Regions from separate parts of the Pseudogracilibacillus sp. SO10305 genome, predicted to be linked through region 1. Evidence: riboswitches for the same ligand, from Rfam matches in the RefSeq annotation. Region 1 holds a riboswitch; the other holds the start of a gene.
What was found. Region 1 has a riboswitch for S-adenosylmethionine ahead of SPD45_RS07400 (5-methyltetrahydropteroyltriglutamate--homocysteine S-methyltransferase). Riboswitches for the same ligand answer to the same signal wherever they lie in the genome.

Region 1 (4,616 bases):
GTTCATACGGGTTTGAGGTTGGATTCTTGCAACTTCGACCCGTATTCTTGCAACTTCGGCCCACATTCTTGCAACTTTGACTCGCATTCTTGCAACTTCGACCCATATTCTTGCAACTTTGACTCGCATTCTTGCAACTTCGACTCGTATTCTTGCAACTACCTAGTTTCCATATTTGTATTTTAAATTCGCATGACGATCAACAATCATTAGGCAACTCTAACCCATAAATTGAGAGACACTTAATTTTGGTGGAATACCTACAAGCATTTACTTCATGAATTTCTACATTTTTTCTATCATAAAGACTTCTGATAATTTCTCCTATGTTCTTTTTGTATTTTCCATAAATAATTTGTCGTCTGTATTTTGGATCAATTACAATACGATACTTACATCTCCACAATGTCTTTTCTTATCCTACACTAGGATTGTCTCCTTCTGTTAAAAATATGGTGGTCGGGAAACTATCTTCATCTTACAAGAGAAAGAGGTATTTTTAATACCACGCTAAAAGCTATTTAGAACCCCCGGCAGAACTAGGGGTTTTCAAATGCACAAAAGCCTATTTGGTAGATAACCCCAAATAGACTTTTTTCACAGGTTCATTATTTTTTTATTGAAAAATAGTTTAATAACCTAATTCTTCTTTTGCAATGTCAACAATATATTTTAACTTTTCCCATTGCTCTTCCTCTGTCAATTTGTTTCCATGATGAGTCGAGGCAAATCCACATTGAGGACTAAGGCAGATTTGTTCTCGTGGAATAAATTGTGCCGCTTCTTCGATACGCGCTTTTATTAATGCTTTATCTTCTAACTCTCCCGTTTTAGAAGTAAATAAACCAAGCACCACTTGCGGACCTCCGTTCGGAATATAATCAAGTGGTTTAAAATCACCTGAGCGATCATCGTCATACTCCAAGAAAAATCCATCTACTTTTTCTTTGGCAAATAACGTAGGTGCAATTAATCCATAGCTACCTTCAAATGCCCAATTCGATCTATAGTTACCACGGCAAAGATGTGTTGTAACATATAAATCTTCTGGTTTACCTTCCAGTACTTCATTCACAACCTTTAATGCAAGTTCAATCAAATACTCTCTTGGATATTTTCCATCATTAAATGGAATGTCTGGTGACGACAGACCGGCAATATAAACATCATCAAACTGAAGGTAACGAACACCCGCATCATAAAATGCTTGTATTGCATCACGATATGTTTGAATAACATCCTCTGCATACTCTTCAATATCCGGATAAATTGTTTCATTACGAATCCCTTGGTTAAATAACTGATTTGGGCTTGGAATGGTTTGCTTAGCAACAGCACGTCCATCCACTATTTTGTTGAATAATTTAAAGTCTTTAATATGTGGATGATCGTGGTTAAATGAGATTTTTCCAATATTACGTACATCATATCTTTCCGTTTCTTCATTTTCATTAAAGATATATCCAGTCTCTGGCACATATCCTTCTACACCGTTTAGATGCTCTAAAAAGTCTGTATGCCAAAATCTACGTCTAAACTCTCCGTCTGTAACTGCTGAAAGTCCAACTTCTATCTGCTTATCGACTATGCGTTTAATCTCTTCTGTTTCAATATCATATAATTGATCTGCTGAAATGCTTCCATCTTGAAAGTCCTTTCTAGCTTGATGAATCGTATCTGTTCGTAGCAAACTTCCTACATGATCTGCCTTGAACGGTGCTCTTGTTAAAGTAATTGACATTTCCTATTCTCCTTTTGTTTGTTTTCGTTATTTGTTCTTCAAGGTTTTTAACATCAAAAAACCCCTTCTCGAATCAAGAAGAGGATACATTTCTGTAGTTTTTCACTCTTCTTATCTTCAAGCATTCTTGCTCTGGAATTGGCACAGTACAAAACAGTCTGTTGCCGAGGCTTCAAAGGGCCAGTCCCTCCACCTCTCTTGATAAGAAAACTATATTATTTAAAATGTTAATATTTAGAATACATTATTTATTTGAAGAAGTCAATTAATTACTTGTTTTTTGTAATTTAGACATATACTTATATATTTTATAAACGCTCTACTTCCTCGTCATTTCTGAAAAGAAATACAAGACCCATAACAAGTATAAAAATATTTACAAGTAATAATCATTTCTATAAAATATTTTTCAATAACGACTCACTTGATTTTGGTAAATTTAACTTCAGACGTTGATTAGCTAAATTAGTTAAAACTCTTTACACAGTTACTAGAACACATTCATCCACCACTTCGCAACGCAATTTTTTCTTCCATAAATGTAAGTAATTGATAATATGCGTTAATATACCAAAACATCCCTTAGTTTTATCGAACTTTGATTTATTTATAGATAGTCTATCTATCTGAACAAAGTAGAATTCATTTTTCATTCTACAAAGTTTAGGCTTCCTTATCCTGTACCTTTCAAATCATTTGCTACCCTATAAACCACAGTACCAAAAGTAATTTTAACAGGGTATAAGGATAGAATTATTGCCATAATCTCGCTAAATGTTTTTATCCCACCAGTTAGGTATAATACATCATTTATTAAGTAACTAGATAATTGAATAAGACTAAATACAATAGCCACTGACACAACCAATGCAAACAGCATTAAAATTACTTGAAATATGGACATTTTTCTTATCCTCTTTAACTCTTTAATACTTCCATCATTCACTAAAAAGAATATGTAAGCAATTGGAAGTAATAATAAGTACCAATTAGAATAACCAAACACTATCCATGAAATTCCCATTCCCAAAAGTATAATCCAACCTAGCGCATTAAAAGTTTTTTTACACATATAAACACTCCTAATTATACCGCGAAACGATCTCTTTATTGAATCATCATCCACTCTTAAGTACATGTTATCATAAGGTTTTAAACATTTAAATAACAAAATTCATCTATGCGCAATGAGAGTAATAGCGTAAGTCCGTAATCAAACAACGTATATAAAACTTAGCGCCTCCTGTTTAGATAAACATATCAATCGAAGGTAAAAAATCCCCTATTAATAAAGGTGATTGGAGTAATGAAGGAGCATAGTCGTTATTTATCCCCGACAAGAACTATGTAATAAAATTAGAAAACATGACGAATGATAGAGTATCAAACTTTTGACTGCTGATGAAGAATTGGCTAAATGTGGAGTATACCAGATGGAAAATGGACAATAGATGATGTAGCTGAATGGTGACATCATAATAAATATACCTGGCATGTGCTTAATAACTTGGAAACAATACAATTGGTACCTAGTAAAATTAATAGTGATTTTAAACAATTGTATTATAACAAATATTATTTATGTAAAATGAACCTTAATAAATGAAGATAAATTTATTAAGGTGTTCAGCTAGAATGACTGTAAGCCAAAACTACAAAAAAGTACCTTTTCAGGTCGCATGTCAAATAACCGTAAAAATATTGATTTTTTAATCAGATTTACGGTTATTTGACTTTATTTGCCACAATCTTCTTGAATTAAACTACCTACAGCAAAGGTGCTAGTCACTTAATATATGTCTGCTTTAAAAACATTACTATTTTCAAGATTTATTTTTGCTGCTGATTATTCATAGACCAAATTGAAATTGATTGTTTTTCAGTATGATTAATAAAGCGGTGTGGTATTTGACTATTAAAACAAATAGAATCTCCTTCATGCAAGATATGCTCTTCCTGGTCTAAAATAACAGTCATGGCACCCTTCAGCACTACACCGCATTCCTCACCAGTATGGCTCACTAGTTTTTTGTCAGATTGCCCTGCCTCAAGAATAATCTGAATCATTTCCAGTTCGCCATTGTGTATTGGAGTTAAAAATTCATACTTTGAATTTGATTTTGGAAAGGATACTACTTTTCTATCTTCTTTACGCAGTACAGATGGTGTATTCGTTGACTCTCCCAGCAATTCTGTAATAGAAACATTAAGACCATTACATATTTTATACAGCAATGTAATAGAAGGGTCTACATTATTTCTTTCCACCTTACTGATGATACTAGTGCTGACACCAGCCTTTTCAGCAAGCACTTTTAACGAATACTCCCTTTCCATTCGCAATCGTCTAATTTTACCCCCATCAAACATGTCATCACCATCTTTATCATAATTAGAATTTATTTTACATAAATGTGCTGAACCATAATCCTAAGGTTGTACCGATATAGTTGCCGATAATATAACCTAATGTTCCAACGACTAAAATTGGTCCAATTAAATTTTTCCATCCTTTGGCTATTGCCATTGCTGCCGCGGTTGTCGGGCCACCTATATTTGCATTACTTACAAGTAGTATTTCCTCTAAATTGTATTTAAAGAGTTTTCCACCAACAAGAGATACTAACATATTTACAAAAACAATAATGGCGACAAACACCAATAACAGTGGTGCATTCTCCACAATTAACGGAATGGACGCGGGTATACCGATGACTACAAAGAATAAGTAGATTAGAAATGTACCAAGCTCCTGGCTACCGTTAATCGATGCGAAGTATTTTGGAAATAACGCTAATGCTGTAAAGGTAATAGTAGTAAGAACTAAATAGTTATCGCCAAACAGGGCATTTACAAGATTTAAAGCAAATGAAAC
Region 2 (4,616 bases), on a different contig from region 1:
CCACAAGTTGCCGCGAAAATCCCGTTACACTTGCGAATATCCAGCTTATCCTCGCAGAAGGTCCGCAAGTCCCCGCAAATCCCTTCAGTCCTTCCCCTCCACTTCAACCATCAACCGCGAAAACCCTAAACGAACAACATTCAAATTTCGACAATTTTCTCCCTTATGTTTTAAGGAAGAATTGGGAAAAGTAAAAGTATGACAAAATATTGGAAAATGCGACAAAATCATTGAAGTTTACGGTGACATTTATTATGATGTTCTACGTGTGTGAAAAAGAACATACAAAGGTTTGACCGACATTAAAGAATCAACAAAATATAAGACGATTTTTCGATGAAAACGACATAGCCGTCTCAAATGAAAAAACATCTTACAACATATGGGCATGCCTCTGTAAATTTAAAGACACAAAGGGAGTTTATCATGGAAAACTTTTTTAAAATGAAAGAGTTAGGCACGAATATTCGAACAGAGTTTTTAGCGGGAATGACAACGTTTTTAACGATGTCATATATAATTGTAGTAAACCCTGCTATTTTATCTGCAGCGGGTGTGCCGTTTGATCAAGTGTTTATTGCAACAATTGCGTCTGCGGTAATTGGAACGCTCATTATGGCTTTTTTCGGAAATTATCCGATTGCTATTGCACCTGGAATGGGGATGAACGCTTATTTTGTAAGTGTTGTAGCTACACAAGGCGTTTCCTATCAAGCAGTTTTTGGTGCAGTGTTTGTATCAGGGATTATCTTTTTATTATTAACATTTACAAAGTTTCGCCAAGTACTAATTGAATCGATTCCAGATTCATTGAAATATGGGGTAACAGCAGGAATTGGCTTATTTATCGCATTTTTAGGATTGAAAATGGCAGGACTTGTTGTTCCAAATGAGGAAACATTAGTGTCATTTGGAGACTTGTCGATTCCAGAGACACAATTAGCGGTTTTTGGTATTGTGATCACTTTAATTTTAGTTGCTAGAAATGTAAAAGGTGCTTTATTTATAGGGATGGCGATCACAGCAATTACGGGATATATTTTTAACTTATTAACGATTGATGGCTTTATATCTGCACCACCAGCTCCAATCTTTTTTGATTTAGATATCGGTGGTGTTGTTCAACATGGATTGTACGGAGTAATTTTTGCATTTTTACTTGTCACTATTTTTGATACGACAGGAACGATGATTGGAGTAGCGGAACAAGCAGGTTTAATGAAAAATGGTAAGTTTCCGCGTGCACGTGCGGCGTTAACAGCTGATGCGATTGCAACAACTGTTGGTTCGACATTAGGTTCTACACCATCATCCGCTTATGTTGAGTCATCTTCAGGTGTAGCAGTTGGGGGAAGAACAGGTTTTACGACATTGGTTGTCGCTTTACTATTTTTAGTTTCACTTTTATTTTCCCCATTAGTTGCTGCGATTTCGTCTTTATCAGCAGTAACAGCACCAGCACTTATTATCGTTGGAAGTTATATGTTATTTGGACTTTCTAATATTAAGTGGAATGAATTTGATGAAGCATTTCCGACATTTATTGTCGTTTTAATGATGCCTCTAACATCGAGTATCGCAACAGGAATTGCAGTAGGGTTTATCACTTATCCTTTATTAAAATTAGTAACTGGTAAAGGGAAAGAAGTGCACCCAATGCTCTATATATTCGGGGTTATCTTTATTATTCAAATGATCTTTTTCCCAGCTCATTAAAAAAGTTTCACGAAATTATTTGACAGTTCTAATAAATCTGTGTATAGTATTATTCAACATCAAAAATTAAATAAAAAGTTTTACATTTTCTTATCCAGAGAGGTGGAGGGACTGGCCCTACGAAGCCTCGGCAACAGACTTGACTAGTACTGTGCCAATTCCAGCAAGCTTTTAGTTTGAAAGATAAGAAGAGTCGAGACAATATATGTATATTCGAACCTCTTCTTAATCAGGAAGAGGTTTTTTAATTGGAAAAATTCTTCGTCTTCATGAAAAAATGGTTAAAGGTGTGAGGAGAAATGAGTCGTTTACAGGAAGCACATATTAAGTTTCTCGAGAGACATTTAGCGGATTTAGAAAATGGAACAATCACATTAACAGTTCATGATGGATATGTCGCTAGAATTGAAAAACAAGAAAACACATTATTTGATGAACAAGAGAAGTTATCAGAAAAAGAAATTATTTCTACATAAATTTTATTCAGAAAAATCATATTATTCAATTATTTTAGGGGGAAATAAAATGACAGACCGATGTAGACAAGAAACTTTTTTAGTGCAAATTGGAAATAATCGTGATGAGCATTTTCGAGCAGTAAGTACACCGATTTATTTTTCAACAGCATTTCGCCACGAGGAAATCGGACTGCAAGATGGATATGACTATATCCGTACAGGGAATCCAACCCGAACAGTACTAGAAGAAGCTGTAGCAGAATTAGAAAAGGGGGATAAAGCATTTGCGACATCATCTGGAATGTCGGCAGTACAACTCGTATTTTCTTTATTTGAAAAAGGTGATCATATTATTTCTTCTAGAGATATTTATGGTGGGAACTTCCGACTTTTCGAGATTTTCGAGAAAAAATATGGTTTTGAATTCTCTTATTGGGACGGAAAAGATTACGAGGAATTAGAAACATTAAAACGAGAAAATACGAAGGCAATATTTATTGAAACACCAACAAATCCTTTAATGCAAACAGTTAAATTATCGAAAATATCCGAGTTTTCACATAAGAATGATCTTCTACATATCGTCGATAATACTTTGTATACACCGTATATACAACGACCGATTGAAGAGGGAGCAGACATTGTCATCCATAGTGCAACAAAGTATTTGGCTGGACATAATGATGTGTTGGCAGGACTTGTTATAGCAAAAGGGGAGGAAGTTTGTGAAGAGCTTAGCTTTTTACATAATTCCATTGGAGCAGTATTAGCTCCATACGATTGTTGGAGCCTGATTCGTGGAATGAAAACTTTAGCATTAAGAATGAGGCAACATGAACGAAATGCAAAACATGTTATCGACTTTTTACAAGACCATCCACTCGTCACAAATGTGTATTATCCAGGAAGGGGCGGTATGTTAAGTTTTGAAATTATAAATGAAAATCTTGTGGAACCATTTTTAAAAGCATTACAAGTTTTCACGTTTGCGGAGAGTCTTGGAGGCGTAGAAAGTTTCCTTACATACCCGGTTACGCAAACACATATGGATATACCGGAAGAAGTAAGGTTAAGCTATGGTTTATCAAATCGACTACTTCGTGCTTCAGTCGGTGTAGAACATGAAGAAGATTTAGTAAATGATTTAGCACGTGCATTTGAGCAAATTCGTACATGAGAGGTGAAGTGATCCGATGAGTTTGTTAAAAGATTTAGAGAAAAAAGTGTTAATTGCAGATGGAGCAATGGGGACGATTTTATATGCGAATGGTGTTGGACGTTGTTTTGAGGAATTGAACTTAACACATCCAGATCAAATCCAGAATGTTCATGAAACATATATCGCAGCAGGGGCCGAAGTGATTCAAACGAACACATATGGAGCCAATTATATTAAGCTGGCAAGATATGGCCTGGAAGAACAAGTGAAAAAAATTAATGAGCAAGCAGTCCAAATTGCGAAACGTGCGAGTAATGGTCGGGCACATATTCTCGGAAATATTGGTGGAATATATGGCGGCCAAACATTGAATGAAAGTGAAGATGAAATCAAAAGAAGCTTCCGGGAGCAGTTATATTGCTTATTACTAGAAGGTGTCGATGGATTAATTTTAGAAACGTATTATAGCCTAGACGAGTTAAGGACGGTTTTACAAATTGCACGGGAAGAGACAGATTTACCAATTATTACAAACGTCTCGATGCATGAACCGGGAGTGTTAGAAGATGGAACAGCTTTACACGATGCATTACGACAGCTAGAGGGATTAGGTGCCAATATCGTTGGGATTAACTGTCGACTAGGTCCATCACAAATGGTAACTTCACTAGAAACAGTACCATTATTAGACCATGCATATTTAGCAGCATATCCGAATGCTAGTTTGCCAGCTTATCGAGATGGTATTTTATTTTACGAAAACGAACCAGATTATTTCAAAACATGTGCAACACAGTTACGGGATCAAGGAGTTCGGCTAATTGGTGGATGTTGTGGAACGACACCCGAACATGTAAGAGCCTTGGCGGAAGGGGTCAAAGATTTAACGCCAATTACAGAAAAAGAAGTTCGTAAAGTCGAACAAATTGAAGTTTTACGAGAAAGAAAGCGGACGGAAAAAACGATTCCTGAATTAGCGAAGGAGAGACCGACGATTATCGTTGAGCTAGATGCGCCAAAACATTTAGATGTGGAAGGATATTTCGAAGGTGCAAAAGCATTGCATGAAGCTGGTGCAGATGCAATTACTTTAGCAGATAATTCATTAGCATCGCCGAGAATTAGTAATCTAGCTATGGCAGTAAAGTTAAAAGAGCAAGGGATTCGACCACTCGTACATTTAACATGTCGTGATCGCAATTTAATTGGATTACAATCACATTTATTAGGGCTTCATACATTAGGGATTAATGAAATGCTTGCAATTACAGGGGATCCGACAA

Region 2: another riboswitch for S-adenosylmethionine. It lies ahead of SPD45_RS08145 (DUF2292 domain-containing protein); the one in region 1 lies ahead of SPD45_RS07400 (5-methyltetrahydropteroyltriglutamate--homocysteine S-methyltransferase).

What each region holds. Positions count from the first base shown of each region.
Region 1 is NZ_JAXHDE010000007.1:58,583-63,198, forward strand. Features, by position in the region: gene SPD45_RS07390 (hypothetical protein) at 3-158, opposite strand; partial or broken gene SPD45_RS07395 (transposase) at 223-406, opposite strand; gene SPD45_RS07400 (5-methyltetrahydropteroyltriglutamate--homocysteine S-methyltransferase) at 632-1,741, opposite strand; SAM riboswitch class I at 1,850-1,949, opposite strand; gene SPD45_RS07405 (disulfide bond formation protein DsbD) at 2,415-2,813, opposite strand; partial or broken gene SPD45_RS14395 (hypothetical protein) at 3,228-3,347, shown strand; gene SPD45_RS07410 (helix-turn-helix domain-containing protein) at 3,572-4,111, opposite strand; gene SPD45_RS07415 (DUF819 family protein) at 4,146-4,616, opposite strand, start outside.
Region 2 is NZ_JAXHDE010000008.1:68,634-73,249, forward strand. Features, by position in the region: gene SPD45_RS08140 (NCS2 family permease) at 427-1,716, shown strand; SAM riboswitch class I at 1,804-1,906, shown strand; gene SPD45_RS08145 (DUF2292 domain-containing protein) at 2,016-2,192, shown strand; gene SPD45_RS08150 (PLP-dependent transferase) at 2,242-3,351, shown strand; gene SPD45_RS08155 (bifunctional homocysteine S-methyltransferase/methylenetetrahydrofolate reductase) at 3,368-4,616, shown strand, end outside.